DNA from 3 places in the Paenibacillus sp. FSL L8-0333 genome. Region 2 is predicted to be linked to each of the others. Evidence: predicted binding sites of a transcription regulator. Region 2 holds the regulator's gene; each other region holds the start of a gene.
The links. The regulator NrdR, encoded in region 2, represses ribonucleotide reductase genes. The targets are predictions, from matches to a motif close to AACACNATATATNGTGTT.

Region 1 (11,045 bases), 310 kb from region 2:
GACGACTTTGACGGAAATATTTAAAGGCAAAATAAGGCTCAATTCCCGTAGAAGTACCTACCATTGTACCTGTACTACCTGTAGGTGCTTGTGTAATCACTGTAACGTTACGCATACCATGTTCACGAATCGCTTCGCCAACCTCTGGATACGCTTCGACTATATTTTTCATAAAGCCGCTCATTAGATATTTCTCAGTATCAAAAGCTAGGAAGGAACCCTTCTCTCCAGCAATTTCTGCCGAAGCAAGGTAGGCTTCACGAGCCATAAAGCCGTATAGCTTGTCCAGAAACTCCAACGATTCCGGGCTGCCGTAACGGATGTTCAATTTAATCATCAGCTCCGCCAATCCCATGGTTCCGAGACCCACGCGGCGTTCCTTTTTCTGATTCGCTTCATTTTCCGGGAAATGATAAGGTGTTTTATCAATTACATTGTCCAGAAAACGGACCGAATAACGGGTTGTAGTCGCAAGATCTTCCCAATCTACATCATGATTTTTCTCATCGTAGAACTTGGACAGGTTCACCGCAGACAGATTGCAGACTCCCCAGCCTGGCAGTCCTTGCTCTCCACACGGATTCGTACAAATAATCGGGTTGAAATACCAGCTATTAGACATCTGGTTATAGTATTCCATGAATACGACGCCCGGCTCAGCGGATTTCCATGCCGATTCAATGATCGTACGCCACACGTCACGCGCTTTTACGGTGCGATAATGGATAACGTTTTTGCCGGCAGCTTTCCACTTGTCGAGATCGCCATCCCACATTTCGTTATATTCAGGATCGGTTGTATCCGGGAATACGAGATCCCAGTCCAGATCTTCTTTTACAGCCTTCATAAAACCATTGCTCACACATACCGAAAGGTTAGCATTAGTGACTTGGCCCATCGTTTGCTTCACGGTAATGAAGTCCTCAACATCGGGATGCCAGTCATTAATCATTAGCATGAGCGCACCACGACGGCTGCCGCCTTGCTCAATAAGCCCCGTAGTATAACTAAACAAACCGCCCCAAGATACGGAACCACTGGATGAACCATTAACCCCTCTAACAATCGCACGACGAGGACGCAATGAAGACAGGTTAATGCCCACCCCGCCACCACGGGCCATAATCTCCGTCATTTCAGACAATGTCTGCATGATGCCGCCACGGCTGTCTTTTGGAGAGGGAATCACATAACAGTTGAACAATGTTAATTCTTCACTAGCACCTGCACCAGCCGCAATACGTCCACCCGGTACAAGCTTCCAATCATCCAGGATTGAACGGAATTTGCCTGCCCATTCTGCTTGAAGCTCAGGTGTCTTCTCTACAGAAGCCATCGCTGTGGATAGACGGTCCCACATTTCCTCAGGAGTTTTTTCTATATTAAGGGTCAACTTTTCAACATCCGATTTCACAAGCTCGCCACTGCGTGTCTTTACAGTTACAATTCGACCACTGCGCTCCACAATTTCTCCGACTTCCTTAGTTGGAAACTTCGGATCATCTTTGGTCAGCACCAATACAACGTCGCCTACTTTAGCATTGTTGCTGTCTGCATCCTTCCAAGCATAACGATCCAAAAATATTTTTTCACTTAGCCCTTCAAGGCGTTGCTTACGTTCCACTTTACTCAATAAAAAAACCTCCCGCATGTGTAGTAGATATCAGTTTCCGGTCCAAGGTATGGGCCCACAACAAAAACTCCCTTACCATCCTCCGCTGCTTAACAGGTGTATGTAGGAAGCTCATCTTGTCAATAACAAATACCAGCTAAGCACTCTATAAAAAATACATATTCAAGCTTTTGTCACAATATATTGTGTGCGTCAGCTTTTAAACTATACCACATATTGTATCGAAGGTCTTATTCGAAAATAGAGTCAAGTTGCCGAATTATCGCTAACGTTGCTGCTTTTTCTCGCTCTTGCTCTCTTTTTTAAAGGCTATCGTGAAAAATAGGAGGTTATGAATTCTCTCGTTTACGAGCATACTACTCTTACGAATGGTGATATAAATCCGAGCTTGAGGAGGCTGCATTATGACGCAATTATTCCGTAATTCTCTACCCCAGCAAGGGGGAACACCCGCGCCGATACTGCCTGTTCCTCTTTCTTTTGACCGGAATTGGTTGCAAGATCTGGAGCTCAAATTGGAAAAGGGCGGCCCTTGGGGAGACTACCGTTTGTCCAAGCTTGCCGTACAAGGAGAAGAAACAGGTCTAGTAACGAGCTTCGATGAGCTGCAATGTATGAAGCATTTATCCGGCTTGTCCCCTCTTCCCCATCAGCTGGATACAGCGCATAAGGTTCTGTTCGAAATGTCAGGCCGCGCAATTCTTGCAGATGAGGTTGGACTGGGCAAGACCATTGAAGCAGGACTGGTGCTCAAAGAATATCTCGTACGCGGTCTTGTCTCCAAAGTGCTTATTCTCGTACCTGCTTCTCTAGTATTGCAATGGGTTCGTGAGCTGAATGCGAAATTCGGCATCACTGCTGTCGCTCAGAAAAAAGCCTATTCCTGGGGTAACGCCATAGTCGTCGCATCGATGGATACCGCAAAACGCGATCCGCATAAGGAAATCCTGCTGGAAAATGAATACGATATGTTGATCATTGATGAAGCTCACAAGCTGAAGAATAAAAAATCGACCAATTATCTATTTGTACAGCAATTACGCAAAAAATATTGCCTGCTGCTCACCGCGACTCCCGTTCAGAATGATCTGGGCGAACTCTTTAATCTGATCACTATACTGAAGCCGGGGCAACTTGGAAATCAGGGCGATTTTTCCTCGAATTTCGTGGTTGATAAACGCCAGCCCAAGAATGAAGGTCAACTGCGGGACGAGCTTTCGAAGGTCATGATCCGCAATCGCCGTGGTGAAGGTCCAGTTAATTTCACGAAACGAAAAGTCCGTAATATTCCCTTAGTTCTCTCCCAAGAAGAGAAAGATTTGTATAACAGTGTTACTTCCTTTGTCAAAGACCAGTATCAGGAATCCGGCGGCAATCTTAGCAGCATGCTTTCTCTGGTAACCCTTCAACGTGAGGTGTGCAGCAGCCGGGATGCCGTTTTTATCACTTTAGTTAATTTGATCAAAAAGCTGCCTACGGATTCACCAAAAAGAGACCGGATGATGGAGCTACTACAAACCCTCCGTACTGTTAAAACAAACACTAAAGCTGAAACAACCTTAGCACTCATTCAAGAAATGAATGAAAAGGTCATCGTCTTCACGGAATATCGCGCAACTCAAGAATATTTACTGCAGTATTTCCGTGAACATGGGCTGATGTGTGTCTCTTATTCCGGCGGAATGAACCGTGGCAAAAAAGATTGGATGATGGATCTTTTCCGCGGCCGGGCTCAAGTTATGATTGCTACGGAAGCCGGCGGAGAAGGGATAAACCTGCAATTTTGCCACCATATGATCAACTTTGACCTGCCCTGGAATCCCATGCGCGTGGAGCAGCGTATCGGCCGTGTCCACCGGTTAGGGCAAGAAAATGACGTAGTGATCTACAACTTGTCTACTCAAGGCACGATTGAAGAACATATCCTGCATCTGCTGCATGAGAAAATCAATATGTTTGAAATGGTGATTGGCGGGCTGGATGTAATCCTGGAACGTTTTGAAAAGAAGGAATCGCTGGAGAAGAGTTTATACAAAATCATGCTCGAATCCCGCTCCGACGAAGAATTGCGGCATGAGCTGGACCATATTGGTGAATCCCTCAGTGAATTGACACAGGGTATTAAAAAAGAAAGTGGGACTGCGACATGACCCTCACCGCACAGGAAGTACGCAAGCATGTGATGGACTATCTTGAAGCCACTGAATGCTCCATCATTGAGGCTTCGCCCCTTCACGTAACTGTGAAATTATCACCTAGAGCTGACAAAATGCTCACCGACCGGCCGTATTATTGGGGATTCGTGGAGCGCACAGGTGTAGATCCTGAGACCCTTTCTTTCACCTTTGTTTTTGATCCGGAAAAATACGACAGTCAAGCTGCTGTAGAGGTTCCCCCCATTGCAAATCGTAGTGCTGGCATTTTGAATCAAGTTGTCACCGGAAGCCTAACTACAGGTGTAACAAACGATGCAGAGGCCAGCGCTGACTTACTCGAATCCGCCTCCCCGGGCTCAGAAGCAGTGAATGCTCCATCTACTGACCCGGAGGAAAGTATCCTAGCCCGCTACTTCGGCATTGTGCCGGCACTCCCACGAATTGGACCCGGGATGATCCGAAGAGAGGATATTATTTACGGAAGCAAGCGATTGCAACAAATTTGGAACGCCGCTAGGGACGAAGGGAAATGCCTTTATTTATTTGAGGACCCGGGCAGCAGGCAGCGAAATACGCTGTTCTCTGCCGCTTACGAACCATGGCTTAGTGTCTGCTATAAAGTGGAGATGAGCTGCGATTTGAAACGTGAAGAACTCCATTATCTTGGCATCTCCCTAACAAAGGGAACCATCATTGATGACTTTAATGCAAAAGTTTCCACAAAAGAGATGATGCCACGCTTGCCGGAAAATGTGCATATCCAGCCTTATGAAATGACAGTAGCAGCCGCTACCGAACTATTGGAAACTCATCTAACCGCTCAGCTAGCCGAACTGGACTATACTTGGGCAGAACAGGCGCGTGAGCGGCTAAGGGTTGAGCTGGACATCATTGATGTCTATTATGGAGAGCTGTTGAAGGAGCCTGATGAAGAAAAACGCCTAGCGACACAAGAACAGTATAACCGTCGTCGCCAAGAGACCATTTGGCAATATGAGCCGCAAATCGCAGTTTCTGCGGTAACCTATGGACTGTTTCATCTGCGGAGCCTATAGAATGCGACCCTACTCGCTAAAAGCAGGCAAAAAAACAAGAGAACTTCCGCCTTCCGGCGCGACAGCAAGCAACAGCCTTTTTATAGCTTGTCCTCTACAATAAAAAGGAAGCTTATACTTTCTGATATTTCATAACAAAGAAAGGTGAACGACGCCATGAAAATAAGTGTACGGCGGAGGCTGCTTCTTGCAGGTCAAAGCTGCTTCCTCCTGCTTCTATGCATCGGACTCATCACAACGAGCTCCGGTTCCTCTTCTGCGCTTGCCGCTTCCAGAGTAAGTGTAGTTGATTCAGTCTCACAGGATTTGATACCTGTACTGCAGATGGATATCTTACCTTCACCCGGTACGGTCCAAGAATTCGCCAAGAGTACACTGAACAAGCTCGCAGCAGAAGCTCCATTTACAGCCTGGAAGGACGCAGGAATAGAATATTATCCTCTGGGTCCAGGTACTCATAGCTGGCTTGTCAACGTTATGAAAGGTGAACAGCGGATCGGTTACATGATCATTTCCGCTACGGATCAAGGTGGTTATATGCTTAGCGAATATGGAGCTGGCACTTACGGTCTCCCCTATAGTTTATTAGAACTGCGCCAATTTTTGGTGCAGGAAGGACTTATACCTTCATCTTTTACAGGCAAAATAAAACTTACAGCCTTATATGCACCACTTCTACCCGTATGGAAAATCTCCATTGACGATAAGACGATTTTTATCAATGCTTCCGTACCCCAAGTTTTACCATGGACGCTCAGTAAAGCGGAAGAAGTGCTTAAAGGGCAGCAGACAGAAACGGATGTAATCACTAACTTAACTACTGACCTGTCGCCGCTTTCTGCCTATCAAAGCGGGGGAACAGATGATCCTTATAAAGATATCATGTGGTTGACCTCCCCAAAACTGCTTGCTGTAGGCGGTGACAATATCGCCGCACTGATTCGTCCCAAGGAAAGTATCGCTTATCAAGCCGCTGGCCGAAATGATATCGTAGGGGCCCCTTTTATGATTACAGGTTATCAAAACTGGTTGCCTGCTTCGAATAAAACACAAGCAATAAACAACATGCCTACCGTTTACGCAGCATCAGGGCTAGAAGGAAGACGGTATTTGCCACTCACTGCCTTGCAGGCTATCGGAACACTGCACAAGCTGCCCGACAAAAATATCTATAAATAAACATAATAAATAACCTTCTGCTGCCACCCTCGATTAGGCACTGGAAGGTTATTTGTTATTTGTTATTTGTGATATTCAATCCTTATCACTGTGGCTCCATTTGCTTCGCCAGATCGACCAACCAAGCGGAAGCATACCGAACCATTTCTGTGACCACGGCTGCTTAGTAGCCGCTCTTCGAGCATGAATGGCACGCGGATCCTCGATATAAACAACTACCTTCTCAGTGATATACTTTACAAGCTCATCGCCGCCGGAAGCCATTTGTAACACCTCCTACATTATAAGTGAATTAAGATAACCAGCGTCGTTCCATGCTCTTAGTGTGCACCAGCGAGCATATATCTAAACTCTTGTCCCGGATTGTTCGAATAGGTTTACCTATTAAAGCACAATCTAACAAAGAATCTAGGGCACGAGGTTATTCACATGCAAGGAGGAGTTCATTTGAACAATGGGAGAAATAAAGCTTATTCCAAGACAGCAGCTGCAATATGCGGCTTACGTATTACTTTAACTACAGTTGGACTTCTAATGCTGTTTGTGGGGAGTGCATATGCTTCTGCAACTCCATCCAAACCCGTAGTGAATGATGAACGTCAGCATCTCTTAAGCCACGGCCACCGTATGATCTTAATTGATGCAGGACATGGGGGGATCGACGGAGGTACTTCCTACGGCAACATTCTTGAGAAGGATATTACATTAGATATCTCACGCCGATTATTTCTGCTGCTGCGCAGTGATGGATTTGATGTTGCCTTAAATCGTAATGGAGATTATGCCCCAAGTGATGAGAACCGCTGGCTGCGCAGTAAATCCCGACATCTGCGCGATCTTGCCCAGCGTAAAGAACTGGCTGAGACATTACCAGCTACCGTAGTGGTCAGCATCCATGTTAACTGGGCACCTTCTCCTTCCAAACATGGTCCGCTTGTATTATATCGCCAAGAAGGCCGCAGCTTTATCCTTGCCCAGACCATTCAGCAACAATTAAACAGTCTCTATAATATCCGTGCTGAGACAAGACCGGGTAAGCCCTTTTATTTACTCAACAAAATAACCGCCACAACTGTAATTGTTGAGGCGGGTTTTGTAAGCAGTCCGACAGATCGCGAAAAGCTATGCACCCCTAAAGGGCAACAAGAAATTGCAGAAGCGATTGCTGGCGGCATAGTAGCTTATCTTATGGAAGTGTAGGATTCGAGTTCCAGTTCATTTCGTTTTTGACTAGATCAGAAATGCCTATAAATTCAACATCATCTTTTATTTGCTCAACACCGCTGCGGATGCCTGCGGCGGTTTCTTTTCCATATACACCAACATGACCAATGGTTACGCAGAATCGTTGATCCTTCGCCAGGTTATTTACGAGGCCCATTTGTTTCAGGACATGATTGGCTGTGTGTGTATCATCCAAAAAGATATGATTCTCTACACGCGGCAGCCCCATTCGATAAGCCATATTGCCAGCAACAGAACGGTAGTTGGTTTTACTGTCCACAAAAAACAATCCCCGCTCTTTGCACACGGATAAGATCACACCCATAATCCGTTCGTCCCCGGTAATCTTAGAGCCCATGTGGTTGTTTATGCCGATAGCATAAGGCACATTATCGAGTGCTGCCTCTACTTTTTGACGGACTTCCTCATCAGACATCTTGGCCAGTACAGCTCCTGGTCCAAGCCATTTAGGATTACCTTGGCGCGGCTCCATCGGTAAGTGGAGAAGAACATCATCTCCGCGTTCATGCGCGCGTGTGGCATCCTTCACAGATGTAGGCAAAAAGGGCATGACCGCCACCGTAAGCTTAATCGGCAGTGAAAACATTTCATCCGTCCCCTTCATGTCATTGCCGAAATCGTCAATAATAATTACGACCTTATTACGTCGAGATGCCTTCTCTTCACTTGGTGTGTTTGTAGGGTTGTCTCTGGACTCGGCAGCTGAAACAGACGGTACCACGGAACCGATTAAAGTAACCATTAGAGCAGCAACAGCAATCCAAATCAGTAAATAACGTTTGAAACTTCGACTGTCCTTCATCAAGAGGAACGCCTCCTTCGTCTTAAACAATTGTTCTCATTGTTTGGTTCACGAAGGTTAAATATGTACGAGGAAGGTTCGCAATAATTTACAGTCGAGTTTTTTCTATTGTCCCCGTGCGTCTGCGGCAAGAATAGCTTCCAGCACATCCAGTGCTTGAATTTCAATTGGCATATTCCAGATGGGGCTATCCTTAGAACAGCTAGCTTCAGCTACAGTCATCAACTGATCGATATCCTTATTGGTAATCCCAAGATCTTTGAGAGTAACGGGAAGGCCGATTTTTTTGCAGAAATCAATCACCTGATCAATCTCTTCATATGGTGCTTTCTCCAGTACAAGCTGAACGATCGTAGCAAAAGCAACCTTTTCACCATGAAGAGTATTCCTGCATTCCTCATGCAGCGTCAATCCATTATGAATCGCATGCGCCGCAGCAAGTCCGCCGCTTTCAAACCCAATGCCACTTAAGTAAATATTGGCTTCAATAATGTGTTCCACCGCAGGAGAGGTAATGCCTTGCTTAACATCTTTTAATGCCGTTTCACCCTCTGCTAGAAGGGTATCCAGACAGGCACGAGCTAATGAAAGGGCTGCAATTGTGCTAGTCCCACCTGCATGGGTAATAGCCCCAGATTCTCGGCAAGCTCTTGCTTCATAAAAAGTAGACAACGCGTCACCCATTCCAGCAACAAGCAATCTTGCAGGAGCTTTGGCAATGATATCGACGTCTACGATAACCAGATCGGGATTTCTTTTTAATGGAAGATAACAGTCAAAGTCTCCTTCATCCGTATACAACACTGATAAAGCGCTGCAAGGTGCATCCGTTGAAGCCACTGTGGGTACAATAACTACCGGGAGGTTACTCATGTGGCTTACTGCTTTTGCCGTATCCAGGGTCTTGCCGCCACCAATCCCTATAATGACTTCCGCATCCTTCAAGCCAAGTGCTGCAACTATCTCATTAACCTGATTACTGCTGCACTCGCCCTTGAATTCAGTCATCACTAGTGGCATTTCGTTCATTTCAAAACTGTATGTGATCTCTTTTTTGTACACAGAGAAAATATAAGGATCAATAATGGCATAAGCTCTTGTCGCTCCAAGCTGCGAACAATAATCTCCCAACTTACGAATTTCACCATGTCCTTGTATATATTTAGTTGGTGAGCAGATGATCTGCGTCATGGTTCACTCCTCCTTTTATTTACATTCATATTAGAAGGATTGACCACATTCAGCTATTAAAAAGATCCCTTTAGCCACCAGCTTAAATAAATCCACCATTCACACGGATCGTTTGCCCTGTAACCCACTGTGATTCCTTGCTGGCTAAGAACAACACAATGTTTGAGATATCCTCAGGCTCGCCTAAACGTCCAAAGGAATTCATATTTCCCACGGTTGCAATCTCTTCCGCTGATTTCCCTACGGTAAATAACTCCGTATTCACAGGTCCCGGTGAAACAGCATTGATAGTGATTCCTTTTCGTCCAAATTCTTTGGCCAGCTGACGAGTGATTTGTTCCACTGCTCCCTTAGTTCCTGCATAGACGCTGTAGGTCGGGAACATTTGACCCGTAACGGAAGTTGAAAAATTGATAATCCGTCCGTTATCATTCATATATTTAGCTGCTTGCTGGCAAGCAAAAAAGGTGCCTTTCACATTAATCGCAAACTGCTTGTCGAAATCCTCTTCTGTCATATTTAGAATCGGCTTCGTGATCATAATACCAGCGTTATTGACGAGAATGTCGAGTTGTCCATAGGCTTCTAGTGTGGTTTGGAATAACTGTTCAAGTTCTGCCACCTGGCTGATGTCTGCCCGAATAGCGACGGCCTCTCCACCCTTTTGCTTAATACCGGTTACGACTTCCTCGGCTTTGCCGGGGTTACTCGAATAGTTAACGACCACCTTCACACCTTGTTGTGCCAAGTTCTCCGCAATCTCCCGGCCCATGCCTCTCGATGCACCTGTTACTAATGCTACTTTTCCAGCTAAATTGTGGTTCATATTTATTCCTCCTATTACTTTGTCCTTCTTGTTGGTCTGATTATAAATCGATCGATTACAAATTACAAGTGACATTTTTTAATATTTGTCATTCTAATTCGCTTTTCACATATTTTGCAACAGTCGCTCGATTCAGACTAATCTACGGGATTTATACCGCTCATTCGCTGCAAGTCGCTCGATTCAGACTAATCTACGGGATTTATACCGTTCATCTGCTGCTAGTCGCTCAATTCAGCCTAATCTACGGGATTTATACCGTTCATCTGCTGCTAGTCGCTCGATTCAGCCTAATCTACGGGATTTATACCGTTCATCTGCTGTTAGTCGCTCGATTCAGCCTAATCTACGGGATTTATACCGTTCATCTGCTGCTAGTCGCTCGATTCAGACTAATCTAGGGGATTTATACCGTTCATTCGCTGCAAGTCGCTCGATTCAGACTAATCTACGGGATTTATACCCCTATAAGACACAAAAAAACCTCCTGAACATCAGAAGGTTTTAATTAGATGCTACAAAGAAATCCCGGAAAGGAGCAGATCCCAAACAGAGGCGAAATCCTGATCAATCGTAGCCGACTGCCACTCTATAGCATGTGCTGGATGATGGTACCGCGAAGTAGCATTAAAAATTGCTCTAGCCGTTACCACTGGTTCCACCACTCTATACTCTTTGGATTGTATGCCTTTTTCAATAATGCCTGCAATTTGCCCAATTAATTGATCTACGTGTAGGGTAATCATATCCACCGCTTCTAAAGTTACAGCTGCGTACATAGCAAACATTTCGGCATCATCCACAGCATAGGTGCGTTTACTACGAATCAGCGTGTCCATCCATAATCGGAGCTGCTCTTTGGCATTCCCATCAAAATGCTCTGAAATATTCTTTAAAGGCTCTGAAATATTATACTGCAACCATCTTTCGGTTACTGCTTCTCGCAAAGCAGATTTAC
Region 2 (11,045 bases):
CATATGATTGTCGCTTTCGATGCAGGGAAAGTTACTTTTCGGCATGAAGGTTATCAGGATTATAAGGGCGGCCGGCAAAAAACACCGCCCGAGCTCTCCGAGCAGTTCCCATTGCTGAAGGAATTGCTGACTAATTTAGGTGTACCGCAGTTTGAAATTGGCAATTATGAGGCTGATGATATTATTGGCACCATTTCGCGCCAGGCGGATGAAGCGGGACGGCAGGTTATGATCGTGTCGGGAGACAAGGATATGTTGCAGCTGGCCTCTGAGCATACGACCGTTGCTTTAATCCGCAAAGGGGTCACTGAAGTTGAGCTTTATGGGCCGGAACAAATCCGGGAGAAATATGACCTAACCCCAGAGCAGATCATTGATCTTAAAGGGCTGATGGGCGATGCGAGTGACAACATCCCGGGAGTACCCGGCGTAGGTGAGAAGACAGCTTTGAAGCTGCTGCATCAATTTGGATCGGTGGAAGGTGTCTTAGCTGGAACCGGTGAGCTAAAGGGTAAAATGAAAGAAAAACTGGAAACCCATGCGGAAGATGCGGTAATGAGTAAAAAATTAGCGACCATCTATCGCGAAGTGCCGCTTGAGCATTCGTGGGAAGACATGGTCTTTAATGGAATTTCAGCGGATACAGCCGGCCCAGCGCTTGCCAAGCTGGAATTTAAATCACTGTTGGAACGTTTGTCTCTTAGTGCTTATGCTCCTGTTGCCGAGGGAGAGGAGAGTGCGGCTGAAGTAGAAGCTGCGGCACTTGATATTACGATCGTAAGTGAAGAAGAACTTAAGGGGCTAAGTGAAGCCCTGGCTGACATTTCAGCGCTGCATGTGGAATCGAATGGAGATAATCCGCATCGTGCCGAGGTAATCGGAATAGGCTTGTCCTCTCTGGAGCGGCATTACTATGTGCCGTTTGAATTACTGCATAAACCGGCTGCTGCGAAGCTGCGTGATTGGCTAGGAGATGAAAAGGCTCCGAAAAGTGGATATGATCTTCACCGCGCTGATTTGGCTCTACACTGGCAGGGAATTGCTTTTGCAGGTGCAGCCCATGATGTGCAGCTGGCGGCTTATTTGCTTGATCCTACGGAGGCTAATCAGAATCTAAACGATCTCACTGCTAAATACGGCTTGCCGCGGCTCTCTCCTGATGAAGAGGTATTTGGTAAAGGTGCCAAATACAAAATCCCTGAGCTTGAAGTCTTAGGAAATCACGTTGCACGAAAGAGTGCAACGGTTCTTGGAATCGCACAGAAGCAACAGCAGGAGCTGGTGGAGACCGCGATGACAGGGCTATTCGAGGATCTGGAAATGCCTTTGTCACGGATTTTGGCGGATATGGAGAAACAGGGGATTGCAGTCAATGCTGGTGATCTTAAAGAGCTTGGAAAAGAATTTGAGGCGCAAATTTCCAAATTGGTCAGTGAAATATACGAGATTTGTGGCACTGAGTTTAATTTGAACTCACCAAAGCAGCTGGGTGAAATCTTGTTTGTAAAGCTAGGTCTGCCTGTCGTCAAGAAGACGAAGACGGGTTATTCCACGGATGCCGAAGTGCTTGAAAAACTGGCGCCATACCACGATGTGGTGCGTTTGATTTTGCAATATCGCACAATTGCGAAGCTTCAATCTACCTACGTAGAGGGGCTGCTTAAAGAAATTTCCCCGAACACAGGGAAGGTGCATACATTCTACCGGCAGACGATTGCCGCTACAGGACGGCTTAGCAGCCAATTCCCGAACTTGCAGAATATCCCGATTCGTCTAGAGGAAGGACGCAAAATCCGCAAGGTATTCGTTCCGTCCGAACCGGGCTGGTCCATCCTGGCAGCCGACTATTCGCAGATCGAACTGCGTGTGCTTGCGCATATTTCAGGTGATGAGCGGATGAAGGAAGCTTTTCTGCATGATATGGATATTCACACGAAGACAGCGATGGATGTGTTCGGTGTGACCGCGGAACAGGTGGACAGCAATATGCGCCGTGCCGCAAAAGCCGTAAACTTCGGGATCGTCTACGGGATCAGTGATTACGGCCTCTCGCAGAATTTGAATATTCCGCGTAAGGAAGCCGCTCAATTTATTGAGCAGTATTTCGAGGTATATCAGGGTGTGCGCCGCTATATGGACGATATCGTAGTGGAGGCACGGAAGTATGGTTATGTGACCACATTGCTTGAACGTCGCCGTTATCTGCCGGAGATTAATGCGAAAAACTTTAATCTGCGCTCTTTTGCGGAGCGGACAGCAATGAATACACCTATACAGGGAACAGCAGCGGATATTATCAAGCTGGCGATGGTGCATATGGACAAGGCATTATTTGATCGTGGGCTTAAGAGCCGTATGCTGCTTCAAGTACACGATGAGCTTGTATTCGAGGTGCCAGAGGATGAAATGGAGCTTATGAAGACGCTTTTGCCGGAAGTAATGGGTGGAGCCCTGAAGTTATCTGTGCCACTTAAGGCAGAGGTCAGCTTTGGAAGTAACTGGTACGAGGCGAAATAGACTCCCTTTAAGGTGTGCATATCAGCTATAATGTAGTTGAGGTGAAGACATCATGCCGGAATTACCGGAAGTAGAGACAGTCAAGAGAACACTTAATGAGTTAGTTAATGGAAAGCAGATAGAGAATGTAACCGTCCGGTTGGCGCGGATTATTCAGCGTCCGGATGATATTCAGGCTTTTGCCCACCTGCTGGCAGGTCATAGCATTGTTAAAGTTGAACGAAGAGGAAAGTTTTTGCGTATTGTGCTGGATGGTCTGGTGCTTGTGTCACATTTGCGGATGGAAGGCCGTTACGGACTTTTTTCAAATGATGACCCACTGGACAAGCATACACATGTGATTTTTCATTTTACGGATGGAACTGAGCTGCGTTACACGGATGTTCGCCAGTTCGGTACGATGCATCTTTTTCAGATGGGAGAAGATCTTCAGCTGCCGCCTTTAAACAAGCTGGGGCAGGAGCCGCTGGAGCCTTCTTTTACACCGGAGAGGTTTAAGCAGATCGTGTCAGGTAAAAGCACCAAAATTAAATCGCTGCTGCTTAATCAGGAATATATCGTCGGCATCGGCAATATTTATGTAGATGAGTCGTTGCACCGTGCGGGCATCCATCCTGAAGACAGCGCCAAATCGCTCACGGACAATCAATTGGACAAGCTGCATCATGCCATTGTAAGCACGCTGGCCGAAGCGGTTAACGCCGGAGGTTCATCTGTTAAGTCATATGTTAATGGCCAAGGTGAGAGCGGTACGTATCAGCAGCAGCTATTGATTTACGGTCGTAAGGATCAGCCGTGCAGTAACTGTGGAACGATGATTGAGAAGACGGTTGTAGGCGGTCGTGGCACGCATTATTGTCCAAATTGCCAGCGCCCGACTGTTAACTGAATTTGTTGAAATAATAAGGTTGGCACCCACTACTTGTCCCGCCCATATACTGTGTGAAGAATGCTTAATAGAGAACGGAAGCTGAAACGATAAACTTTTCAGTTTGCCGGTTCTTCACAGGAGGGATTGCGGGTGCTCAGCCCATTATTTTCACTGCTATTGCTAGCGTTTGCCTTGAGTTTGGACGGTTTTGGTGTAGGAATTACATATGGGCTGCGTAAAATGAAAATACCACTGCTCTCCGTTCTGATTATCTCGCTCTGTTCGGGGGTAGTTATCTGTGTATCGATGCAGGTTGGGGTTTTGCTTGCTAAGGTAGTGTCTCCGAATGCAGCTTCTATGGTTGGTGCGGTTATACTTGTGCTAATGGGGTGCTGGTCGCTTGTTCAGATGCTGATGCAAAAAGAGAAAGATGCAGATGGCGGACGTAAAGCTGAAACGGTAGATGAGGGCTCATTTTCCGGGCAGGCTTGGGCAGAGGTAGCTGCTGATTCTGAAGCGGGTACAGAACCTGTTATGAATGATGAACCGTTGAAATCAGCTGTTTTTTCGCTTGAGCTTCGCCGTTTGGGGATTGTAGTGCAGATCTTGCGTACCCCGTCTTCTGCGGATATGGATGCCTCAGGAAGCATCTCTTCGATGGAAGCGATGATACTTGGGATTGCGCTCTCTCTGGATGCTTTTGGGGCTGGACTTGGCGCAGCGCTGCTTGGCTTCAATCCGATATGGACATCACTTACAATAGCTTTGTTTAGTGGTACATTTCTATTGCTGGGTATGAAGACTGGACTTAGATTTGCCGGGAACTACTGGATGAAGCATGCTGCCGCATTACCAGCGTTATTATTAATTGCAATGGGAATACTGAAGCTATTATGAGGTGAGTACATGATTATAGGCTTAACCGGAGGAATCGCATCCGGAAAAAGCACGGTGTCTGCACTGCTTGTGAACAAGGGAGCGAGGCTGGTTGATGCCGATGTGATCGCCAGAGAAGTTATGCTTCCCGGGCATGAAGTGTTGGCTGCTGCTGCTAAGCAATTTGGAAAAGAGATCCTTTTTCCGGATGGAACACTGAATAGGGCCAAATTAGGTGAAATCGTCTTTCAAGATCCGGTGGCCCTGCAAACCTTGAACAATTTGACGCATCCTGCCATCCGGCAGGAAATCAAAAATCGTATGTACAGCATGGAGCAGGAAGAGCCGAAGCGGCTTATTATTGTGGATATTCCGCTTCTTTTTGAATCAGGGCTTGAGACCCTGTTCCATGAGATTGTAGTAGTCTACGTTCCCCGTGAAGTGCAAATTACTCGATTAATGGAACGTAACAGGCTCTCTTTAGAAGAAGCAGAAGCGCGATTGAATGCACAGATGGATATTGAACAGAAACGTAATAAAGCGGACTACATCATCGACAACAGTGGCGATCTTGCGTACACTGAGCAACAGGTTGCTGTTTTTTGGGACAGGCTGGGTTTATCATGAAATGGTTACGTAAAAAAAGAGTACTGCTTCTGCTATTTGTTGGTTTTACGGCAATATTGTTTCTGAGTACAAACTGGATGTCGTGGTTTTATCCCATCCATTTTAAAGACGAGATTCGCAAGCACAGCATCACTTATGAGATAGACCCGTTTCTTGTAACCGCGATTATTCGTGTAGAAACGAACTTTAAAACTGGACGAGAATCCAAAAAAGGCGCACTAGGGCTGATGCAGCTTATGCCGGATACCGCGAAGTGGGCGCTGGAAAAGGCCAAGCTTCCAAACGTATCTATGGAAGAACTCAAGCATGAGCCTTCGGCTAATATTGAACTGGGTACATGGTATCTTTCAACTTTATCCCGTCAGTTCGAAGGCAAACGTACAGCAATTATCGCAGCCTATAATGCTGGACCCGGAAAAGTTCAACGCTGGTTGGACGAAGGGATCTGGGATGGGACAGATGCAACCATTAAAGATATTCCCATTGGTGAAACCAGGCATTATGTACAGCGCGTTAATTATTACTATGATCAGTACACGGACATTTACAAAGAATTTTAATTTCTGCCGTGTTATGTATAAAAAGAAGTATTAAACGACTTGTAGGTCGTTTAATACTTCTTCAAAAAGCTTATGTTGGTCAGGTTATTTGTATTGACCTGCCAGTTGTTGTTCTGCCAGGGTTACAAGACGTTTAGTGATGTAACCACCGATCGAACCATTTTCATAAGAAGTTTTATTGCCTTGGTAACCATCTGGGGAAAGCGTGATTCCTAGTTCTTGGGCAACTTCGTATTTAAGTTGTTCCAAGGCACCGCGGGAATTTGGAGCTACAAGGTTATTGGAGTTGTTGCTTTGGCTCATTGCTGTTCACCTCCTCTGTTGGTAACTGTATTATGTGCCGGACTTGCCATTATCATTACAAGAAAAAAACGGTGATTTCTGGAAATAATAAAAAAGCCGTTCAAAAGCCGGATTTATAACATTCCGGGACCAATACCATTATGTAATAGGAAGTGATGAAGCTTATGAAATGCCCTTACTGCGATCACACAAATACTAAAGTGCTGGACTCGCGACCAGCGAATGAAAATAAGTCAATCCGTCGTAGGCGTGAATGTGAGCGTTGCAGCAAACGTTTCACTACTTTTGAAATGATTGAAGAGACGCCACTGATTGTAATTAAAAAAGACGGCAGCCGTGAGGAATTCAGTCGTGATAAAATACTCCGCGGTCTTATCCGTGCTTGTGAGAAACGGCCGGTTTCTGTGGAACGTCTAGAAAAGATCGTGTCCGAGGTTGAGAAATCTTTGCGCGGCATCGCCGTGGCTGAAGTGGAAAGCCAACAGATTGGTGAATTCGTGATGGAGCAGCTCTACCCAGTAGATGAAGTGGCTTACGTTCGTTTTGCGTCCGTATATCGCCAGTTCAAGGATATTAATATGTTCATGAAGGAACTCAAGGGGCTGCTGTCCAAGAGTACGGGAGAATTAGAGGGATTATAGGGTTTTGTCCAGTTAGGGCGTTACAGCCAGTCCTAGGGTCTGCTAGGAGTGCTTCTACTGGTTTGTTTCCTCTAAGTTCTCAGCGGGGAATTTGAGTGGAAAAATGAATTTTAAAAAAAGTGTTGACATAGAGGGCGATTTTTTATATTATATAGAAGTCGCCTACGACGCTTGAGTTTATCGGAACAACTCAATTACGACCAAACTAAAATTTAAAAATGTGTGATTACATACATCTGAAATTTCAGTTTGGGGCCATAGCTCAGCTGGGAGAGCGCATCGCTGGCAGCGATGAGGTCAGGGGTTCGATCCCCCTTGGCTCCACCAAACATCATATGGACTCTTAGCTCAGTTGGTAGAGCAGTAGACTCTTAATCTATTTGTCCAGGGTTCGAGCCCCTGAGAGTCCATCCTAAAGAAACGGCAGAAATGCCGTTTCTTTTTTTTTTTTTTTTTTTTTTGTGAATTTTAATGAAAAACTACGGGGCACTTATATACATGACTAAATGAAACGCCTTCACAAATGTATGCGTATTATGTTTCAATATAATAGAAAGATAAGGAAGGTGTTTCGTTATGTTAATTTTTTCATGGTTTCTTATATTTTTGGGTTTGGTAATTCCAGGTATTGTTTTGTTTTGTTTGAAGAAAATTGACGTAATGAAGATTTTGTTTTTTTGTAGTTCATTAATTGGTCTTTATTTAACTAGTATAGGTGTTTTAAAAAACTCGTGGATTTCTACTAAGTCTGGAGAATTTATGGGTTGGACTGTTTTAACTTTCTCAATGATTGAAGCTACTATGATAATAATTTATCTTATTTATTTTGCTTGTTCGAGAGGAGTGAAATATCTTCGATCCGATAATCCTTGGTCAAAAATGGGTAAAAGTTACGATGTTGCAATCCAGTTAATAATGATTTGTATTTTTTTGATTCTACCTAACGTAATGTTCTCGTTGCTCTATAGTTTATGGTCTATAGTAGTTCAGGTCAATTCAAGTTTAGGGTTATATGATTTTATGTTTTATGCATTTTCTATTAAGTATTCGCTTCCTTTAACAGGGTTATTTATAGATTTTCAGCACAATGTTAATAGTTTTGGAATTTTGAGATTTTTGCAAGTATTTCATATATTCACGACTACATTAATTGAATTTGTTGTCATAGGTTTTATTATTGCAAGATTAAATAATCTAATGAAGGATGAAGAACTTCCTCAAAACCAAAGACGTAGATATAGACGTAGGATATCATAAAATATAACTGATCTTAGCAATCGAGCTAAAATCATAAGTTACGAAGTAACTACTGGAGGTTAGTGTAGATGAGAACGTACAACCGAATTAGAAAATATTAATGTTCGACTGAGTAGTTCAGGAAGGTTACGGACAATATCTGATCGCCAAGATGCTTAAAGAAAAAGAAAAAGAAAAGGGAAAGGGTAAATAGTTTGCGAAAGAAGAACTGATAAAGAAGTTGTCTCTAAGAAACACAATGAGAACTGGTTATTATAGATGAGGCTAAATGGGCACGAGTCCAAGCCATACACAAAAAGAGAAATCCCGAGAATACAAAGAAGAAAGGCATCGAATGTGTACTTAGAAATACGAAGGGGTCATTACTGTTAGTTGGAATGGCGAGATGTGGTCATTGCGGAAATCCACTAACAACAACTTGGAACACAAAAAAGTATACTCGTAAAGATGGTACGGAAATAGTGAAGCGTGAGGCTAAGTATCGCTGTTCAGGGAAGGCACTTCAAAAGGTGAAATGTAGTGGTAAAACAATCCATTCCCCGATCTGTCTGGAAGGGATTGTGCTAGATGAAATATATGCTTATCTGGATCAACTAGAAACGCTGGACTTGAAAGAGCAAATAGAACAGATAAAAAGTAGAAACTCTGGGGACGAGGAAAAAGCTTTACGAAAGCATCAAAAGCTGACGGATAAAGCCAAAATGGAGCTTTCAAGTTTCAAAGATGATGTATTAAAAGTCATCATGGGGAAAAGTCCTCTAGATAGAGAGATGGTAAACGAGATGGTTAAGAAGAAAGAGAGTGAGGTATCGTTTTTACTAGCAAAGCTAGAGATGTTTGAGCAGGAGCTCAATGCTAGAAAGGTAGAACAAGTTGAAATACAGACTCTCCAGACCTATATTCCTGTTTGGCGCGAGGTATTTCAGAAAGCTCTACTGCAAAAAAGAAAATGATGCTTAGTACGATCATTGAGAGTGTTAAGGTTTACCGAGATTCAGTAGAACTGACGTTGAAATTGAACATTAGCTCGTTTTTAGCGACTGCAAGTGCAAGTAGTCTAAAAGGTAATGATTTGAATGCTGGTGATAATGTTTTAGGTAAAGCACTATCGCATCATACTAAGATATAACAGAATTAATTATAGAACATTCACTAAATTCCAAAGCTAATTAAATCTTTGTGAAATAGAGTAGGTCCTCAGTATTATATGGGGGCTTTTTGTCATTCCAAATATAGCCAAACTTATGATATAGTAGAGAAACTTGATCCGAAAAATAGCAAAATGTAGAAAATAATCAAATGAAATGTCGAATGGACTAGGTAGATAGTCCTTTAAATGGAGCTATTACAGCATGAGGTGGATATTATATGGCTAAAACGTATTATGCAGAAGGCAGGCAAGTAGCATATGTAGTAAGAGGACTGTTTATCCTTGGAGGTTTAGCGATTTACTTTAGCATTCCGGGGTTGCACTGGGGTTTCTTTTTAGGAATTCTATTAGGTTCGGTCATTCTCGGGGAAATCTTCGGAGGTATGTGGACTCGTAAGCGGCGTAAGTCTAAGAAAGTAAGAAGAGTATCTGGAACGAATAATACAAAACAGAGTAGCGTAGCAAGGACCAAGGCTAGTGTTCGTAGTACATCGACTAAGGCTTCTACCAAAAAACTGACGGATGCACAGATTCTGAAAGCAGACGTAAGGACATTGTCTGGTACGGATTTTGAGCGTTTAATGGAGCTGTATTACATAGATCAAGGCTATACCGTACAACGAGTCGGCGGATCAGGTGATCATGAAGTGGATTTAATCCTCAAAGGCAAAGAGGGGTATAAAATTGCTGTGCAGTGCAAGCGTTGGAAGCAGGATGTTGGAAATGATATTGTGTTACGGCTTAAAGCCGGTAAGCAGGTACATGGCTGTTATGATGCTTGGATTGTGACGACTAGTAATTTCACGAAGGCGGCGAAAGAGGCTGCGGATAAGCTGAATATTAAGTTGATTAATGGGCTGTCGTTGGATGATAGGTTGAAGAGATGGAAGAATGATAATGGAAAAAGAACAACTACTAATCCATCTTGATAGGGTTTTAAGAATGTTATTCTCTAATTATTTTTAAATTTGTAATTCAAAAAACTGTATTTATAAATTAATTAGAATAGAGATACTTTTCATTATTAAGTGATAAGTCTTTCATTAAGAGGAGAATAGGAAATAGTGAATATTTTATTTATAGTTAAACCTTTAATTGGGAAAATAGCGCTATTAATAAGTACAACATTTATAAATAAATTCAAGATTAAATGGAAACTTAATAAGATAAAAGACTTTCAAAAAGAATACGAAGATTCATTTGTTGATTCAAATACATTTCAACAGTTTTTAAATGATGAAAAGAATGGGCTTTTGATATTTAACTATGTATTTGGAGCTACTTATAGCTCTGTTACTAAAGAGGCATTTGTACAACAATTAACAAAATTAGCAATCGATGAGATAAACAATTATAGAATATCTGTGGATCTAAAAGTAATAGAAAATCATCCTGTTGTAAATCAATATCTTAGTGATTTGATTATACATCTTAAGGAGTATAGAGATAAAAGCTTCAAATCAAATGAAATGAGTATCTTATCTAATATTCAAAATAGTGTTGTGGAAAGTAATCACAGTTTACAAGAATACTTTGAGAAAAATTTACTAGAAATAAAAGAAAGAGCTTATTTAGAAAGATACACTGATGAATATTTAGGGAATAAATTAGATAGAAATATATTAGATTTAGGTAAAAGATATAATTCAGAAGCGAATGTAGAAACGGATTTTAACGCGATATTTGATTCGTTGGCAAGTAAAAACCAGGTTTATCAAAATTTTGAAAATTTATTATTTAAACTGCAAACGAGTATTGTGAATCTGAATGAAGTTTTAAATGAATATAGAGAATATTTAGGATGTGATATGAATTTTATTGAAAAAGTTTTAAAATATTTAAAAATGAGTGATTGCAAAAACAAAGAATTCTATCTAGACAGTAATTTGAAATGTCTTTCAGAAGAGATGAATGGTTTTATGGCAAAAGTTAAAGGGGTCAGATATAAGCTATTTGAAGATGATAATAAAAGCTTTAGAGAAGAAATAATGAATCCAATCACCACAATAAATAAGTATGAAAGAGAATTAAAAGATTATATAGACATGGTAAGACCTGAATTAATTAATGAGCCATATTTATTGATATATGGAGATGCAGGAATAGGTAAATCGCATTTATTGGCGGATAATGCTAAAAGATTACAAGAAGAAGGTCATAGTGTTTTTTTATTTTTAGGTCAGCATTTAAATGCATATGATAATCCTTTTGAACAAATATTTAATTTGATTGATTACAAAGGT
Region 3 (11,045 bases), 590 kb from region 2:
AACCGTATTCACGATAAGCGGCCAGAATGGTTTTTTTGTACCAGGTATAGATTTTGTCGTTGTTATTCGCCCAGGCCGGAGCACTCCATCGCAGGATGCTCACTTTAAGATCAGGGTTCACTGCCTTGGCATCTGCGGCAAGCTGGAAGCCGGGATGCCGGGTAACATTTGCCTCTTCATCGGCCGTACGCATAGTCGCCGGGTCAGGTCCCGTGGAGTTATTGCGGTCATTGCCCATCTCGATTTTCACATGCGTCATGAGCGGATGTTCTCCACCGAACAAGATCTGTAGCATTTCTGCATAAGCCTCTGGATGCTCTGACTTATAGTCCAGCAAAAGCGCACTGGTGCTGTTAGCGCTTAGTACGCCAAATCCCTTAAATGTGAGGCCGTTGACATTGTCAGCTTGGATATCGTTGCCGTCAAGCAGAACCTTGACCATAGAAGCTGCGCTCTGTGTAGCTTCTTCGATCTGTTTCTTGATTCCGCCCTTGGCAACGGCGAACCAGCTCAAAATAGGTTTTTCGTCAGCAACATAGGCGTAAGTCAACGTCATTGGACTACTAACGTCAATGTCTCCAGGAATGGTGAATTCGCCTGAAATTAGCTTAGTCACATTAGTGTTGAACTGGTCAAACAAGATCGTCTTGGTTGCCCCGCTAGCATCCTTATACTCGATCTGAGGACGTATTACACGGGAGCGGCTGCCATACCAATCATGGAAACCGCTGCTGAGCGTATAGGTTCCAGCTTCAAGCGCTTTTAATTTATACACGATATGATTGCTGGCAGGGTCGGCACGAAGTCCGACAGTCCATAGGGACGGATCAGTAGCTGGATCGGTAAGTCCCCCGTCTTTGGAATTCTTAACCTTGTTTACGGAATCATCAAATCCCCAGTCCGCCGTACCGCTGATATACTTCTGGTCGGGGGACTGGTTGAGCAAATCGCTGCCGCTCAGCGTGCGAACCGCTTCGTACAGCGGCGAGGAAGTAGGCCCGTTGCCTACGGAATCGCCCCCTCTGCCGCTATCCACAAAGTAAACCAACGGATTACTTGCGGGCGGAATAACTTCCACACTGGCAACGACCGGCCCCCCGTTCGCTGTACCGCTGACGGTCACGGCATCGTATGGCACGGCAAAGGTATCTGCACCAATATTCCAGTTCACTGCTGTGCTCTGGCCTCCGATATCAATGCTGGATGGCAGAGTAGTATCTGCAATTGTTGTCGCCCCCATATGGGCGGCAGCGTAGATAGAATTTACGGTAGCAGCAGAGGCTGCAGACAGAGTGAATGCCGGAAACATCCCAACTACGAGCGCAGTAGTCATCGTTATTGAGAAAAACCTTTTACGAAAGTGCCTTCTGTTCATTCTCTTCTCCTCCTTTGATTGTAAATCAATAAAAGAAAGCGTATTCATTTCGTTGTTAAACGAATAATCACTAGATTTATACAGACCCCTTTGACTTATAAAAAACCTGGCAGCCTATAAAAAATGCAACTGCCAGGTGAAATACGGTTCTAGCCCTTAATGCCCGATGCTGCAACACCTTGTACAAAGTACTTTTGCAGAGCCAGAAAAACAATTACAACCGGAATAATGGAAACCACACTTGCGGCCATAATCAGGCCATATTCGGCGGAATATTGCGAGATGAACATTCTTAGTCCAATTTGGATGGTCTTGAGTTTCGTATCCGTCAGATAAATCATTGGCCCCAGGAAGTCATTCCAGGTGGCGACAAAGGTGAAGATCGTCAATGTAGACAATGCTGGCTTGGACAACGGCAGCATGATTCGCGCCCAAATTCCATATTCGCTCAAGCCGTCAATACGGGCAGCCTCGCATAATTCATCCGGAACACCTTGATAGAACTGGCGCATCAGAAATACTCCAAATGCCGAGAATGCCTGCAGCAGTATGATTGCCAAATGCGTGTTGTTAAGCCCCATGTAACGCATCAGGATAAATTGCGGCACCATGTAAGCCTGCCAAGGGATCGCAATTGTTGCAATATATCCAAGGAATAGAATGTTTTTCCCCCGGAAATGCAGTTTGGAAAACGCATACGCAGCAAAGCTGGAAGTCAGTAGTTGTAGAATCGTTACGATAATCGATAATTTCGCCGTATTGTAAATAAAACGGCCCAGCGGAATGCGTGTCCAGATATCCGCGAAATTCTCCCAGCGCGGATTCTGTGGAATCCACTGCATTGGGAAGGAAAACACATCTTTGTTCATCTTGAGTGAAGAAGACAACATCCATATATACGGAACCAGCATCGCCAGTACTGTCGCAAACAACAAAATATACACAAGAACCATAAGGCTGATTCTAAGTCCTTTACTTTTACCAACCATATCTTTTGAATCCTCCTATTGTCCGTATTTCTTCTCGCCGCGGAACTGGACGATGGTGATGCCAAGTACCAGCAGAAACAATACAATGGCCATGGCGCTGGCATATCCGTAATCAAGCGAGCGGAACGCCGTATTGTAGATTTGATACACCATAACCCTTGTAGAATCATTCAACTGGTTATCGGCGCCGGCAAATAGGTTGATAAAGATATCGTAGACTTTGAACGAATTGATGACTAGAATCATCAGAACAAAGAAAGAGGTAGGCGCCAGTTGAGGGACCGTCACATTGCGGAATCTTCTCCACGCGCCCGCACCATCAAGTTCAGCAGCCTCATACAATTCAGGGTTGATGCCCTGCAGACCTGCCAAGTAAATAACCATGTAATAACCCATGTTTTTCCACACTGTGAACAGTATTACTGTGAACATCGCCCAGTGTTTATCCGCCGCCCAGCGGGGAAGATCCTCCAGCGGGATACCGGTAAGGGTATGCAGGATATTGTTGATCGGACCCATCGTAGGACTGAAGATAAAGTTCCATACGGCAGCAACGGCTACCAGGGATGCTACATAAGGGAAAAAGAATACGGTTCTCATGAAATTGCGGGCCATTATCTTCTGATTAAGCAGAATCGCCAGCGCCAGCGCGACAATCATGGTGAACGGTACTACGCCAATAGTGTAAACAATGGTATTCCATAATGCTTTGTGAAATGTTGTATCTCTGATCAGCCGGGTGAAATTGTCCAGCCCGATAAACTTCATTGGATTGGCCCCGTCCCATTTCACAAAAGCAAGGATAAAGGCAAAAAACATAGGTACCAGCGTAAACAGGGCAAATCCGATAAAGTTCGGCGCAATGAAGCTGTAAGCTACCAGGTTTTCCCGGACACCTTTTGACAAATGACGTTTAGGGATCTTTTTTGTACCCAATATGGTTTCGTTCTGCATTCTTTCTCCTCCAAACCTTCTAAAACTTCCCCACAAATCTATACGCTTTAATATAAAAGGCGGGCTTTCACCCGCCCTTAGAACCGGCTCTCTTAAGGTTAATTATTCAAGAGCTGCTGTACGCGAGCATTCATATCATCCAAACCTTCGTCAATCGAAGCATTTTTAGTCATAATATTGTCATGCGCTTCATTCAAAATAACTTCGATGTCCGCGCTCTTTTCATGCATAGGCATTTCCAGATAAGTCTTAACAGTAGTCAGTGCCGCTTTGCTGTTCTCATCCGCAGGGAAGCCCTCGATGGAAGTAATGGAATTGATAACTTCATCATTCTTAATCGCTGGAATGGTTCCGGTGGAAGCAATAACTTTAGCGCCTTCTTCACCAGTCACGAATTTCATGAAATCAAGTGCTGCTTCTTTATGTTTGGATTTCTGATTTACAGCCAGAGAAGTAATTGTACCCAGGGTTGTACCGGCTTCCACACCATCCGGATGAGGGTATTTCGCAATGCCCCAGTTAGCCGATTGGGACTCGCCGCTCTTCACTTTCTCAATCTGTGTAGCGATAAACCAGCTGCCCATGTTCATAGTAGCAACGGAATTATTGTAGAATACGCCAGAATAGTGCGTGCTTGAAGTCTTCAGTGTGGCGTAATCCATTACGATGCCGTCTTCCTGTTCTTTCAGGATCCGCTCATAGGTTGGCTTCAAGAAATCGTAGTTTCCGTCAACAACAGTGTTCTTGCCGTCCAGAATACCGAACAGTTGAACCGCACTACGCCAAGTATGGTAGTGAGCTCCGTACACTTTTTCAGAACCGCTGCCAGAAGTCATTTTTCTGGCCAACTCATCATATTGCTCGAATGTCATATCATTGCTTGGATATTCCACTCCTGCTTTGTCGAACAAATCTTTATTGTAGTAGAGAATCCAGAAATCGCTGCGAAAAGGAAGCGCATACACCTCATCGTTCACTTCGATTTGTTCTACAGTACCTCCATATACCGAAGGATCAATAGCGTTGCCACTCATAAAGCTTTTAAGCGGCTCCAGGTGATTCTGTTTCACAAGGTTCGAGTAGCCCGGAATATCTTTAATTGTAAGTACGTCCAGATCTGCGCCACCGGACAGTTGTGTGCTTAACATGGTCATATAGTCCGTCGACCCCAGATCGACATATTCGATCGTTACATTCGGATGCTCAGCTTTGTAGGCATCGATCAGTGGCTTGTAGTAAGCGGTAGCTTCCCAATCCCACAAGGCCCATTTCAAAGTCACAGGCTCCTGGCTCGGTTCAGCGGAAGCGTTTGCAGAATTCCCCGTTGCTGGAGCTGTCGTTGCAGCAGCACCTTCGTTGTTGTTATTACCAGAACATCCAGCCAGCAGACTCATGGAGAATACTGTGGCGAGGGTTATGCCATAGAATCTTTTCAGTTTCATTTAAATATCCCCTTTTCTTCTGATTGTGTAACTACGATCGGCTCTTCTGAGCTTAGTTCAAAGTTTATAGCTTTTTCCGCAAGAATGGCATGCATTATCAAACAAAGTTCATTCACTTTTCTGTGCTCTTCTTCCCTGCTCGGGTTCAAACCTGTAATTTTCTATCTAAAACATGTAAAATATTCAGCTTATGTACCTCCCCCTGTATCGGAACGCAGGAATATGCTATGGTATATGAAAACGCTTTATATGTTTTCACATTTTGTAGAGGAGTGTTAAATACGGTAAGAAAATCCACCATTAAAAGTCGCATTATTCTGCTCATGGCCGTATTCGCACTGCTGATAGCGTCGCTGCTGTCTTTTTTTAGCTATGAATTAATTACTTATTATCAGCGTAAAACAACCATCCAGGCGACCGAGTTCAATCTGCAGCTGGTATCTCATATTATTGAACAGGATTTGATTGATCTGTCATCGCTGGCGATGACCTGCAGCACTAACTCTTCTACTAATACCCTGATCACAGACTACTTCAGCTCACCTAAGGCTAGCTCTAAGGAAGCAGTTAATGTATTCAACTCGATGCAGCAGGACTTCCTGAACAACCGCTCCAACAGCTATGCCCGCCGTCTGATTGTTACGGATAGCAACGGAAAGTTTCTGCAGGTGGATAAAACCGGCACCTCTGTTCCGCTTACCATACACAATATCGGTCAAATTACCGGCCTTAGCAACGATGCCGAGGAGAAATGGGACCGGGTGATCAAGGACCCGCTCTCCAACACGAACGGAATTCCTTTTGTTTTTCCTATTTACGGCAAAGGAGCTTCCCGCGTTGGAACAGTGTACCTGTTAGCGAATACAACTGTTATTACCGACAAGCTGAAAGGGTACTCCCTGCCGAAGAATTCCCGGCTGCTGCTGACGCTCGGCAATCATCATTATCAGCTCATCGGCGATCAGGTCATCGCCATTGCAGAGCCGTATGAACCGGTGGCCTATACCAATGATAAACCTGTCGGTCCGCAAACCGAGCTGTCCATGGTCAAGCTGGCGGACGAGAAAGAGAGCCATATCGTGGTATCTTATCCCGTACGCAGCGGAGTCATTCTGTCACAGACTTTATCCAATGACCTGTTCGCTCCCAAGACAAATATATGGATTCTGGTTATGCTCGGCGTCTGTCTCCTGGTTATTGTCTTAAGCGCTATCATTACGCTGTATCTGACCCGTACCATCAGTCTTCCGGTGGAAAAACTGAAGAAGCGGATTGATAAGATCGCCCAGGGCAATTTCCTGCTGGACCGCAATATCGAATGGAACAGCGAGCTTGGCGATGTCGGACGGGGTATTAACCGCCTGTCCCAAGATATCGTAGCGCTTATGGACAGCCGGCTCGCTGACGAGAAACAGAAGCAGGAGCTGGAATACCGGATGCTGCAGAGTCAGATCAATCCCCATTTCCTGTACAACACACTGAATTCGATCAAATGGATGGCTACAATTCAGAATGCTACCGGCATCGCAGAAATGACCACTTCACTATCTAGACTGCTGCGCAGCATCGCCAAAGACAACCGTAGACTGATGCCCCTGAAGGATGAGCTGAGCCTGCTGGATGATTATTTTCTGATTCAGAAATACCGCTATGGCAGTACGGTCTCTATGGTAAAGGAGATTGACAACGAGGAACTGCTAACCGGCCTAATTCCACGATTCACGCTCCAGCCCCTGGTCGAGAACGCCATCTTCCATGGCATTGAGCCCAAAGGCAGAGGAGAAATTCTCATTAAGGTGGCAAAAAGTGGATTCGCCGATATTCTAGTTACGATTGAAGACAACGGTGTAGGGATGAAGGAAGAAGAAATCTCCACGATTCTGTCGAATCCAGGTGACGGAAGCAAAGAAATGCCCGAGAATATTGGACTCCGCAGCGTAAATGAACGTTTGCGCCTGGCATTTGGGGATAATTACGGTCTTTCGATTGAGAGTGAGTCGGGCCAATATACCCGGATGAAGATTCTTCTGCCGTTCCTGCAAAAGGAATAGAGTAGCATACCAAGCAAGGATGTGATGGAATTGATCAAGTTGTTAATCGCTGATGACGAGGCGCTGGTCTGTATCGGCTTGCAGTCCATGCTGAAGTGGGAGCAATATAATATAGAAATTGTCGGCATTGCACACAACGGGGCTCAAGAGGAAGAAATGATTGACACCCTCCGTCCTGACATTGTAATCAGCGATATAAAAATGCCAATTAAAAGCGGCTTAGAAGTTGCCAATGCGGTACGCAAAAAACACGGCCGGCTTCCGCTGTTTATCATCTTAACAAGCTACGAGGAATTCGAATACGCACGTGGAGCGATTGAAGTGCAAGCCACAGATTATCTAGTGAAGCTGGAACTGACACCAGAGGCACTTGATGCCTCCATTCGGAAAGCAATTTCCCAATTGGAGGCTTTTCAAACCCTAGACAGCTATCCCATGCTTGCTCATAGAGGCAATCTACAAGCCCAACGCGATAAATTTTTCATCCGCCTGTTCAATAACTTATTCGCAAATAAAAACCAGTACCTTCTGCAGAGAGATGATTTAAACCTTGAGCTCAAGGAACCTGCTTATCTAGTCTGCACTTGCCGTATTTTGGGACCAGACAGTGTCCCGCCCCGCGGCGATAAAATGGTTGCTCTGTGCTCAAGTACCGTCCAAATGGCCAAAGATACGCTTACTTCCATAAGACCTTGTTATGTGACCAGTCTGGACTTGCGCAATTTTGCTGTAACCCTGCCCGTCAACGGGACGGATTCACGGCAATGGATGCCTGAGATTGAAATGCTATTGACCCATATGGCCTCCATACTCCATAACTACTTCAATGTAAGGATCATCGGCGCGATCGGCTTTGCGGTCGAGGATCCTTATTTGCTGCGGGAAAGCTACCTCGCTGCGCGAAAAGCGCTTCCTGCTGCGGTTAAAGCACAGTCGTTTGTGTTTTTTGCCGAAGGAGAGTCGCTGGAGCAGGATCATCTGTTGTTTGATTTCTCCGAATTGCGTACAGAGATCCGCCGTGCTTTTGAAGAAATGGATACCCAAGCTTTATACGCCATTATCTCCAAAATGATCGAAATCTTCGACGGCCGGGCCGACCTGCTGGTTCCCGCCACTGATGCCGCCTGCAACATTCTGTATATGGCCACTTCACTACTTGCAGACGGTGAGAATATTGTGGAGCAAATTTTCGAAAATGAACCGGAGGGCTACCGGGCTATCTACCAGATGCATACGATTGAAGAGATCGCCGGCTGGCTGATCCAGTTCAGGGACGGTTGCTCGGACATCCTCTCTACCCGCAGACAAAGCTACAAGGAGCAGCTCGTCAAAAATGTCCAAGAGTATATTAAACGAAATCTCGGAACTAAGCTCTCGCTCAATCAAGTGGCGGATGTCTTCAATTTCAGTCCCAACTATCTGAGCCACCTTTTCTCCAAGGTTGCCAAGGTCAACTATGTGGAATATATCACGGAGATCAAAATCACGACAGCCAAAGAAATGATGGCACGCGGGGAAGGTCGCATCTACGAAATCTCACAGAAGCTGGGATATGAGAGTGCCTTCTATTTCAGCAAGGTCTTCAAAAAGGTAACCGGAATTTCCCCCAGAGAATACATGCAGCAACTTAAAGCAGATTCACCGCCTGACCGAAGCCTCGGAGTAAACAACCGTTCTTGAGATCAAGAGATTATTAAGAATAACCCCACTTCGCAAAAATAAAGCCAATAAATCTGCAAGGAGCAGGCTCTGTTCCTTGCAGATTTATTGGCTTGCCATCACCCTCAGCAGCATCCCAAAGTATCACCCTTACTCCTGCAAATTTTTTTATTTTTATTTTTAAACTAGCAAAATACTAATACTCCGGTCTTTCTGCCCTAAAAGCCTGCCAAAAAACCGCTTACGAGACACTTTCCCAGCTATTAAGACGGCTGTTCCCATATTGACTTTTCAACATATAGTAATTAAAATAAACAACGCACACTAAATATAGTATAGATACAATTTTTCAGTATTTAAAGCTTATCCATTCAGTTTTCATACTATTTTCAATAGTTTTTAATATTTACAGGGGGACAGACACCATGCTAGTCGCGTATGATTCAAAAACAGGAAATGTCAGACGCTTCATCAGCAAACTTAAGTTGCCGGCTGTGCAGATTGAGGAGCATATGACGATTGACGAGCCCTATGTGCTTATTACATATACCACCGGCTTTGGACAGATTCCAGAAAAGGTGTCTACTTTCTTGAAGAACAATAATGCCAATCTGAAAGGCATCGCCGCCAGCGGCAATAAGAACTGGGGCGAGCTGTTCGCGCACAGCGCGGACTTGATTGCAGATCGGTATAACGTGCCCGTTATCGGTAAATTTGAGTTATCGGGTACATTTGGCGATGTAGAACGGATTAAACAGGAGGTGAGCCGGGTTGCGGCATATTGAATTAAACAACATGTTGATGAAGAGAGACGAAAGTGGCTTCTTTCAGTTAGACAAAGATCTTGAGGCAGTAGCCGAATTTATGCGGGATGTAGAGCGCCGGAGTCTGGCTTTTGCGAATACAAAAGCCAAGGTTGATTATATGATTGAACAGGATTTCTACGAGAATTTTTACGAACAGTACAGCACGGCGGAGATTGAAGAAGTCTACCAGATTACCCACGCCTACAACTTCAGTTTTCCATCTTATATGGCAGCTTCGAAGTTCTACACGGATTACGCTGTAAAAACCAATGACCGCAAACAATATCTGGAGCATTACCCGGACCGTGTGGCGGCAGTCGCCCTTCACCTGGGACGCGGCAACGCCGATACTGCCGGGGTACTTGCCCGTTCGATGATGGAACAGCGCCTACAACCTGCGACCCCAACCTTCTTAAATGCCGGTAAGAGCCGGCGTGGTGAGCTCGTCTCCTGCTTCCTAATCGAAATGGACGACTCGCTCAATTCCATCAACTATGTGCTGAATACCTGCATGCAGTTGTCGAAGATCGGTGGCGGTGTGGCCGTCAACCTATCCAAGCTACGCTCCCGTGGTGAAACTATCAAGGGTGTTGAGGATGCTGCGAAGGGAATTATACCTGTACTCAAGCTGATGGAAGACGGCTTCTCCTATGCAGATCAGATGGGTCAGCGTAAAGGATCAGGAGCAGCCTATTACAACATTTTTGGCTGGGACGTTCTGGAATTCCTCGACAGCAAGAAGATCAACGCCGACGAAAAAACAAGACTCAAAACCCTGTCCATCGGCCTGATTATTCCGAACCGCTTTTATAAGCTGGCGAAGGACAATGAAGCGCTGCATGTATTTGCTCCTTACAGTGTGTACAAAGCCTACGGAACGCATCTCGACGATATGGATCTGGATGACATGTATGATAAGCTGCTGGCCGATCCACGTGTCAAAAAGAAGAAAGCTATGAGCGCACGGGATATGCTGACCAAAATTGCCATGATCCAGCTGGAATCTGGCTATCCATATATCATGAACAAGAGCAATGCCAATGCGGCCCATGCCCTGAAAAACGTCGGACAGATCAAAATGTCCAACCTTTGTACTGAAATCTTCCAGCTGCAGGAGACCTCAGAGATTGCCGACTACGGACAGGAGAGTACAATCCGCCGCGATGTAAGCTGCAATCTGGCTTCCTTGAACATTGTTAACGTGATGGAACATGGCAAAATCCGTGAATCCGTACATGAGGGCATGATCGCCCTGACCGCTGTTAGCGATATGACCAGTATTTCCAATGCCCCAGGCGTAGCCAAAGCAAACAAGGAAATGCACTCTGTCGGTCTTGGCGTCATGAATCTGCACGGCTATCTGGCTAAGAACAACATTGCTTATGAAAGCGAGCAGGCCCGCGATTTTGCCCGGACCTTCTTTATGACCATGAATTTCCACTCGCTGGAGAAAAGCATGGAAATCGCTGCCGCGACGGGCCGATCTTTCCATGGATTTGAGGCTTCTGATTATGCTACGGGAGCTTATTTTGAGCGTTACCTGACTACCGATTACCGTCCGGTTACCCCAAGGGTACAAGAGTTATTCGGAGATATTTATATCCCATCCCCAGCTGACTGGGAACAATTGCGGGATGCGGTAAAAGCAAATGGCCTATACCATGCTTACCGTTTGGCGATTGCGCCAACGGCCAGCATTTCCTATATCCAAAACGCCACTTCAAGCGTTATGCCGATTGTTGAGCAGATTGAGACTCGGACTTATGCTA

Region 1: NYE72_RS10850 (adenosylcobalamin-dependent ribonucleoside-diphosphate reductase) is a predicted target of NrdR. The motif match lies at 1,806-1,823, and genes of this name have one in related genera.
Region 3: nrdI (class Ib ribonucleoside-diphosphate reductase assembly flavoprotein NrdI) is a predicted target of NrdR. The motif match lies at 8,791-8,808, and genes of this name have one in related genera.

The regions. Positions count from the first base shown of each region.
Region 1 covers NZ_CP150186.1:2,459,573-2,470,617, reverse strand. Annotated here, with positions in the region: gene NYE72_RS10850 (adenosylcobalamin-dependent ribonucleoside-diphosphate reductase) at 1-1,651, opposite strand, end outside; gene NYE72_RS10845 (SNF2-related protein) at 2,038-3,783, shown strand; gene NYE72_RS10840 (YqhG family protein) at 3,780-4,844, shown strand; gene NYE72_RS10835 (hypothetical protein) at 5,001-6,023, shown strand; gene NYE72_RS10830 (YqzE family protein) at 6,099-6,287, opposite strand; gene NYE72_RS10825 (N-acetylmuramoyl-L-alanine amidase) at 6,471-7,223, shown strand; gene NYE72_RS10820 (divergent polysaccharide deacetylase family protein) at 7,210-8,070, opposite strand; gene NYE72_RS10815 (glycerol dehydrogenase) at 8,176-9,261, opposite strand; gene NYE72_RS10810 (SDR family oxidoreductase) at 9,344-10,087, opposite strand; gene NYE72_RS10805 (hypothetical protein) at 10,156-10,488, shown strand; gene NYE72_RS10800 (TetR family transcriptional regulator) at 10,603-11,045, opposite strand, start outside.
Region 2 covers NZ_CP150186.1:2,146,324-2,157,368, forward strand. Annotated here, with positions in the region: gene polA (DNA polymerase I) at 1-2,517, shown strand, start outside; gene mutM (DNA-formamidopyrimidine glycosylase) at 2,570-3,406, shown strand; gene NYE72_RS09275 (manganese efflux pump) at 3,539-4,285, shown strand; gene coaE (dephospho-CoA kinase) at 4,295-4,891, shown strand; gene NYE72_RS09285 (lytic transglycosylase domain-containing protein) at 4,888-5,451, shown strand; gene NYE72_RS09290 (alpha/beta-type small acid-soluble spore protein) at 5,536-5,754, opposite strand; gene nrdR (transcriptional regulator NrdR) at 5,919-6,395, shown strand; tRNA gene NYE72_RS09300 (tRNA-Ala) at 6,647-6,722, shown strand; tRNA gene NYE72_RS09305 (tRNA-Lys) at 6,733-6,805, shown strand; gene NYE72_RS09310 (hypothetical protein) at 6,972-7,652, shown strand; gene NYE72_RS09315 (zinc ribbon domain-containing protein) at 8,030-8,605, shown strand; gene NYE72_RS09320 (restriction endonuclease) at 9,021-9,731, shown strand; partial or broken gene NYE72_RS09325 (ATP-binding protein) at 9,864-11,045, shown strand, end outside.
Region 3 covers NZ_CP150186.1:1,551,485-1,562,529, reverse strand. Annotated here, with positions in the region: gene NYE72_RS06880 (S-layer homology domain-containing protein) at 1-1,375, opposite strand, end outside; gene NYE72_RS06875 (carbohydrate ABC transporter permease) at 1,525-2,364, opposite strand; gene NYE72_RS06870 (sugar ABC transporter permease) at 2,380-3,318, opposite strand; gene NYE72_RS06865 (sugar ABC transporter substrate-binding protein) at 3,417-4,760, opposite strand; gene NYE72_RS06860 (sensor histidine kinase) at 4,988-6,811, shown strand; gene NYE72_RS06855 (helix-turn-helix domain-containing protein) at 6,842-8,491, shown strand; gene nrdI (class Ib ribonucleoside-diphosphate reductase assembly flavoprotein NrdI) at 8,896-9,255, shown strand; gene nrdE (class 1b ribonucleoside-diphosphate reductase subunit alpha) at 9,242-11,045, shown strand, end outside.